2 regions of the Staphylococcus debuckii genome follow, and region 1 is predicted to be linked to the other one. Evidence: riboswitches for the same ligand, from Rfam matches in the RefSeq annotation. Region 1 holds a riboswitch; the other holds the start of a gene.
The links. A riboswitch is a leader RNA that binds a small molecule or an ion and turns the genes downstream of it on or off. The one in region 1 is predicted to bind S-adenosylmethionine.
Positions count from the first base shown of each region.

Region 2: linked by a shared signal. The riboswitch ahead of CNQ82_RS06855 (O-acetylhomoserine aminocarboxypropyltransferase/cysteine synthase family protein) and the one ahead of CNQ82_RS02550 (methionine ABC transporter ATP-binding protein) in region 1 are both predicted to bind S-adenosylmethionine.

Region 1 covers NZ_CP033460.1:572,490-576,124, reverse strand. Annotated here, with positions in the region: gene gmpC (dipeptide ABC transporter glycylmethionine-binding lipoprotein) at 1-132, opposite strand, end outside; gene CNQ82_RS02555 (methionine ABC transporter permease) at 157-816, opposite strand; gene CNQ82_RS02550 (methionine ABC transporter ATP-binding protein) at 818-1,834, opposite strand; SAM riboswitch class I at 1,951-2,064, opposite strand; gene CNQ82_RS02545 (YSIRK-type signal peptide-containing protein) at 2,310-3,635, opposite strand, start outside.
Region 2 covers NZ_CP033460.1:1,465,850-1,469,484, forward strand. Annotated here, with positions in the region: gene mprF (bifunctional lysylphosphatidylglycerol flippase/synthetase MprF) at 1-1,807, shown strand, start outside; SAM riboswitch class I at 1,982-2,079, shown strand; gene CNQ82_RS06855 (O-acetylhomoserine aminocarboxypropyltransferase/cysteine synthase family protein) at 2,141-3,421, shown strand; gene CNQ82_RS06860 (homoserine O-acetyltransferase/O-succinyltransferase family protein) at 3,423-3,635, shown strand, end outside.

The sequences.
Region 1 (3,635 bases):
TTTCACTTTATCCCATACCTTTGTATCATCTGATGCGACCCCTACTGTGACGGTCTTATCATCTTTCTTATTGCCGCCGCAAGCCGCAAGTACTACGACTAATGCCATTAATAATACTAATAACTTTTTCATATCCTAAAAAACCCCTTTGTGTGATTAATTTCTGCGAATCTTCTTAGCCAAAACATTCCCGAGAGATTGAATCAGCTGAACCATAATGACTAAAATAACTACTGTAATAACAATGACGATAGTATCAAAACGTTGGTAACCATAAGCTAAGGCCAAGTCACCAATACCGCCGCCACCTACTGCACCGGCCATAGCTGTTGAACCAATCAAACCGATGATTGCAGTAGTAATCGCTAAGATTAATGATCCTAAAGCTTCTGGCATTAAGAAGTAGCGAATAATTTGGAACGGTGAGGCGCCCATTGCATTCGCTGCTTCGATAACCCCTGCGTCTACTTCCAATAATGAATTTTCAACGAGACGCGCAATGTAAGGTGCTACGTATACCGTTAAAGGTACAATCGCCGCTGCTGTACCGATGGATGTCCCTACGATTAATTTAGTAAACGGTACAATCGCAATTAACAAAATAATGAATGGAATCGAACGAAAAATGTTAATAATCGGATTTAAGATATGATAGATTGCTACATTTTCCCAAATACCATTTTTCTTCGTCACTACTAGTAAGATGCCTAAAGGAATCCCAATTAATGCACCAATCACTAGTGAAATTGAAACCATCAATAACGTTTGATAGAGTGCTTCCCATAATTGCGACGAGTCTAAAGATGAACCAAGCATATTATCCAACCTCCTCATATTCGATGTGATGTTGTTTCAAGTAATCATATGCGCGTTGTTTCTCTTCGTCAGTGCCTTTAATACGTAATGTCAAATAACCGACTGAAGTATCTTGAATATCCGACATCGAAGCATAAATGACGTTCACTCCTAAATTAAAGTCTTTAATCAATGTTTGGATCACAGATAAGCCTAATTGAGCACCTTCCATATAAACTTTCACATCTTGATAATTGGCATCTGTCGGTAATTGATGAATCATCTTCTCACTGATGTCTGTGCTGATAACTGTAGAAACGAAGTTCTTCGCCGTTTCGGTTTTCGGGTGACTGAAGACATCTAAGACAGTGCCTTTTTCAATGACGCGCCCTTGTTCCATAACGGCAACTTTATCGCAAATCTTTTGAATGACACTCATCTCGTGAGTAATCAATAAAATCGTTACTTCAAATGTTTCATTCACTCGCTTTAAGAGTCGCAAGATAGAGTCCGTAGTAGCTGGATCGAGTGCACTTGTAGCTTCATCACACAATAAAATTTGAGGATCTGTGACAAGTGCTCTGGCGATGGCTACTCTTTGTTTTTGACCACCAGAAAGTTCATTCGGATATTGTGAGCCTTTATCTCCAAGTCCGACGAACTCTAACATTTCATCTACTTTCTCTTTTATGTATTTTTTACTCTTGCCTTCCAAAATCAGCGGCATTGCCACATTATTAAATACCGTTTTAGAATTCAGCAAGTTGAAATGCTGGAATATCATACCAATATTCTTCTTAACTTTACGCAATTCTTTCTTGCTGTATTGATTTATTTGATGTCCATCGACAACGACTTCACCAGATGTTACATTCTCAAGCTTATTTACCAAACGGATTAAAGTACTCTTACCTGCACCGCTGTAGCCAATAACACCATAGATTTCTTGTCGTTCAACAGTAAAGCTGACATCCTTTAAAGCTTGAATTTCTGTTGAGCGCTTATGGAATGTTTTACTCACATCCTTGAACTCAATCATAGGTTAGTCCCCCTCTGATAGTTTGAAATGAATGAATTTTGCCTCTATTTTGACTTTTATTTTGAAAAATAAAAATTCCGGGGACAATGAAACAAGTCCTCGGAATAATTTGGCTCGTCTCATCTTTACAGCATTTGCTGTAGGAATTGGCACAGTAATCGAATAGTTACGATTTCGATCCTGCTGCCGAGGTTTCATAGGGCCTGTCCCTCCACCTCTCTGGATAAGAGTTATGTATTCAGTTCATTTATATTTCATATATTACATTACTGAGTGAAAAAGTCAACATTAATTTTTAGAAAATTGTTAATTTCAACTTAATTCTAAACACTAGAGCTAGTAAGCGTTTGCAACTTTTCAACTCAATAGTAAAGCTATTCAAAATCAGTTCATTTACTCGTTTTCTTTTTCTCTTTTCAAAATTAAAAAAGAACCAGGCACGGTGGCCTGGCTCTTAATTTGAAGAAAACTTTATTTATTTTTGATTTTTACGACGTTTCATGCCGAACATCATTGCAGTTCCTAAGCCAGCAAAGATAGTACCATAAAGCATTGGTGCTGTATCGTTAGCGCCTGTATTTGGTAATACTTTTGCTTTTGGTTGATTTTGTTCTGGTTTCGCTTTGCTTGGTTGAGTAGCTACTTTATTTGGTGTTGAAACTTTCGTAGTTGTTTTTACTTCTGGTTGATGATTTGGTTCTGGGTTTCCAACTTTATGACCACCGTCATGGTTTACAACAGGTGTGTGAGTGCCTGTTACTGGTGGAGTTGGTCGAGAATTACTTGGTGTTGTATTTTGATTTGGTACAAGCGGCGTGTTAGTTTGTCCACCATCGTTCGGTGATTTACCTGGATGATTTGGTCCACTTGGTGTCGGTGTCACTGGTTGATTCGGTACAACAGGTGTTGCTGGCACTAATGGAATCATTGGAATCGTAACTTTTGGTGTTTCAGGTTTATGACAAGGTACGATAATTTTAGTTTTATTTGCACATTGCAATACTACGTTACCTTTCACATCGTGGTTATATCCAATAATCACAACTGCATTACCATTTTCATCGCATGGAATTTCGATACGTTGACCATCGCTAAATACAATAATGTTTGTATTATATTGATCAATGTAATTATTCACGATATAAACAGGTGCTGTTGGTTGAGCATCTCTGCCATCACGTCCATCGCGTCCGTCTCTACCATCTCTACCGTCTCTACCATTAATACCGTCACGTCCGTCTTTACCTTTCATGACTGTAATTGTATTGCCATCGCTAAATTCTACGACAGTATTACCATCTTTATCTTGATGTGAATCTTTAACAGTAACAGATACGCCGTCTTTGCCTTTTGGAATAGTGATTTCTCTGCCATCGCTGAATGTCACAATTGTATTGCCGTTCGGGTCTACAGATTGGCCAGTGATTGTGATAGACTTGCCATCTTTGCCGTCTTTTCCATCTTTACCTTTCAAGACAGTGATTGTATTTCCATCAGTAAATTCTACAACTGTGTTGCCGTCTGCATCTTGGTGTGAGTCTTTAACAGAAACAGATCTGCCATCTTGACCTTTAGATACAGTAATTGAGTTGCCATCACTGAATGTCACAACAGTATTGCCGTTCGGATCTACAGATTGACCAGTAATTGTGATAGATTTGCCATCTTTGCCGTCCTGACCGTTCAAGCCGTCTTTTCCGTCTTTACCTTTTAACACAGTGATTGTGTTACCGTCAGAGAATTCTACAACTGTGTTGCCGTCTGCATCTTGGTGTGAATCTTTCACAGTGACAGATGTGCC
Region 2 (3,635 bases), 890 kb from region 1:
AGGTTTGATCAGTTTCATCCCTGGTGGCTTCGGAGCCTTTGATGTCGTGATTTTAGTAGGTTTGAAATACTTAGGCTTGCCAGAAGAAAAAATATTGCTAGGTCTCTTAATGTATCGTTTTGCTTATTACTTTATACCGCTGCTCATTTCAATGATATTATCTATCTTTGAATTCGGTACTTCTGCAAGACGTTATATTGAACAATCCAGATATTATACACCGGCAAAAGAAGTCACTAGTTTCTTATTTTCTTATCAAAAGGCTGTCGTTTCTAAGATTCCTTCGTTATCTTTAGGAATTTTAGTCGCTTTTACTAGCTTGATGTTCTTATTAAACAATGTATCGATTATTTATGATGGATTATACGATCCTAATCACATGTTTTATTATATTATTGTGACGATTCATACGAGTGCTTGTTTGATTTTAATGTTGAATGTACGAGGAATTTTTAAACAAAGCAGACGTGCCATTTTATTTGCTTTATTTGCGATTATTATCATTTTTGCGATTACCTTGTATATGAATACATCGGTATTGCTGATGTTTTGGCTAGTAGTTCTATTCGCATTGTTGGTTTATTCATTCAACAAAACAACGATTTTGAAACGACCACTTCGACTGCGTCATATTGTCGCTATGTTTTTTGTCAGTGCAGGTATGCTGATTTTAAATCATTATATTATTAAATTAGTGTTGAATGCGTTAGATGCATACAAGATGGAATTAGATAATTCGCTCCTACGTTATTATTTATGGTTGACGACACTCGTCATTTTCATCCTTGTGGCATTTATTGTCTGGTTATTTGAACAAGCATATTCTAAAGAGCGCCCGAAACCGGATTTCGAACGTTGTACAGAGATTATCCAGCAATACGGCGGCAACTATTTAAGCCACCTTATCTATAGTGGCGATAAAGAAGTATTTATGGATGAATCTGAAGAAGCATTTGTGATGTACCGCTACAAATCCAATGCTTTAGTTGTACTTGGAGATCCTATCGGTAACCCGGCACGTTTCCACCATTTATTAGAGACAATTTATGATTATGCAGTGAAGATGGGCTATGAAGTGATTTTCTATCAAGCGAGCGATCGTTATATGCCGTTGTATCATGATTTCGGTAATCAGTTCTTTAAATTAGGGGAAGAAGCGGTAATTGATTTAACGACCTTTACGACTTCAGGTAAGAAACGCAGAGGCTTCAGAGCAACATTGAATAAAATTGCTGATCAAGAGATCCAATTTGAAATTATAGAACCACCATTTTCACCGGAATTGATGAAACAATTGAAACAGGTCAGTGATGCATGGCTGGATGGAAAAAATGAAATGCATTTTTCAGTCGGCCAATTTACAGACAACTATGTCTCTAAAGCCCCGGTCGGTATCTTAAAAGAAAAAGACGGTAGAATTATTGCGTTCAGTACTTTAATGCCGACGCATTATAATGATTCATTCTCTGTAGACCTTATCCGTTGGCTCCCTGATGTTGATTTACCATTGATGGATGGTTTATACCTTCATATGTTGTTATGGGGCCAAGAACATGATTATAAAGCGTTCAACATGGGAATGGCGACATTATCTAATGTTGGACAGACGGAGTTCTCTTACTTGAATGAACGTATCGCAGGACGCATATTCGAAAACTTCAACAATTTATATCGCTTCCGCGGATTGAGACAATATAAAGAAAAGTTTAAACCTCACTGGGAACCAAGATACTTAGTATATTCTAGACATAGTTCCTTATGGCAGAATATGTTGAAAGTACTGCGTGTTATTCGTTCTAAACAATAGCATATGGAAAAGGAAACCTGATTGTCTGAAAGCTAGGCAATCGGGTTTTTATTTTTAAAGAGAGTACTGGGACAGTGTTTTTCAGCAAGCAAAGTCTAAATTAATTTCTGAAAAATGAGAATAGTCTGTTGACAAGGAGAAAGAATAGTTTTATACTCTGATTAAATTATATAAAACTTATCCAGAATGGTGGAGGGACTGGCCCGACGATACCAGGCAACCTATTTAAGTTAGGTGCTAATTCCAGCAGGTGAAGACCTGAAAGATAAGAAGTTTTGAGTCTATCTTTTCAGGTAGGCTTATTTTTTATGTTAAATAAGGGGGAAATAGAACATGACAAACGATTTTAAATTTGAAACATTGCAATTACACGCAGGACAGGAGGTAGATCCTACTTCGAATTCGAGAGCAGTACCCATTTATCAAACGACATCTTTCACATTCGATGATACACAACATGCGGCAGATTTATTCGGTTTAAACGCATTAGGCAATATTTATTCTCGCTTGACGAATCCGACCGTGGCTGTCTTTGAAACACGTGTTGCGGAATTGGAAGGCGGTGTTGCAGGGGTAGCAGTGGGTTCTGGTATGGCGGCTATTACGTATGCTGTACAAACAGTAGCTGAAGCAGGAGATCACATTGTAGCAAGCTCTACTTTATATGGTGGTACTTATACTTTATTCAGTCATACTTTGCCTAAGTATGGTATTGATGTTTCTATTGTCGACAGCAAGAACTTTGATGAAGTTAAAAATGCTATTAAAGATAATACTAAAGCGATTTATATTGAAACAATCGGCAATCCTGAAGGTAATGTAGAAGATGTAGAGAAATTAGCAGAAATTGCGCATGAAGCGGGAATTCCATTAATCGTGGATAACACTTTTGCTTCTCCATATTTATTCAGACCATTAGAACATGGCGCGAATATCGTGGTACATTCGGCGACTAAATTTATTGGCGGACATGGGACTTCTATGGGAGGCGTCGTAGTAGATGGCGGCAACTTCGATTGGAAACAAAATGACAAGTTCCCTGGTTTGACTGAACCTGATGCATCTTATCATGATTTAGTATTTGCGGATGCCTTTGGAGAAGCTGCTTTAGCGTTCAAAATCAGAACGACGTTATTACGTGACACAGGTGCTTGTCTGTCTCCTTTAAATGCTTTCTTACTCCTTCAAGGATTAGAAACATTATCTTTAAGAATGGAACGTCATGTTGAGAATGCTGAAAAGGTTGCTAAGTTCTTAGATAATCACGACAAAGTAGAATGGGTGAAATATGCGGGTCTTCCTTCTAGTGAGTACTATGATTTGAAAGAAAAATATCTTCCTAAAGGTGCATGTTCTATTTTCACTTTCGGTGTTAAAGGCGGTTATGAGGCAGGCATTAAATTTATCGAGTCGTTAGAATTATTCTCATTGCTTGCGAATGTAGGCGATGCTAAATCATTAGTGATTCATCCGGCTTCTACGACACATGCTCAATTAACTCCAGAAGAACAATTGACTGCGGGTATTACTCCTGAAACGATTCGTATTTCTGTAGGTCTTGAACATATTGATGATATCATTAATGACTTGGAAAAAGGATTAGACGCGATTTAACATGTTATTTACGAATAAAATTCCTATACTGCCTATACTACAAGAGGAGCACATCGAGTTTGCAAAACAAAGAATCAACGATGGTTTAAATCTCTTGATTGTTAATTTAATGCCGGTAAAAGAAGATGCAGAAAGACAACTGCTGCGATTGCTTGGACAAACGGATCATCCGATTAATATTGATTTTACCTATCCAGTGACTCATCAAAGCCGA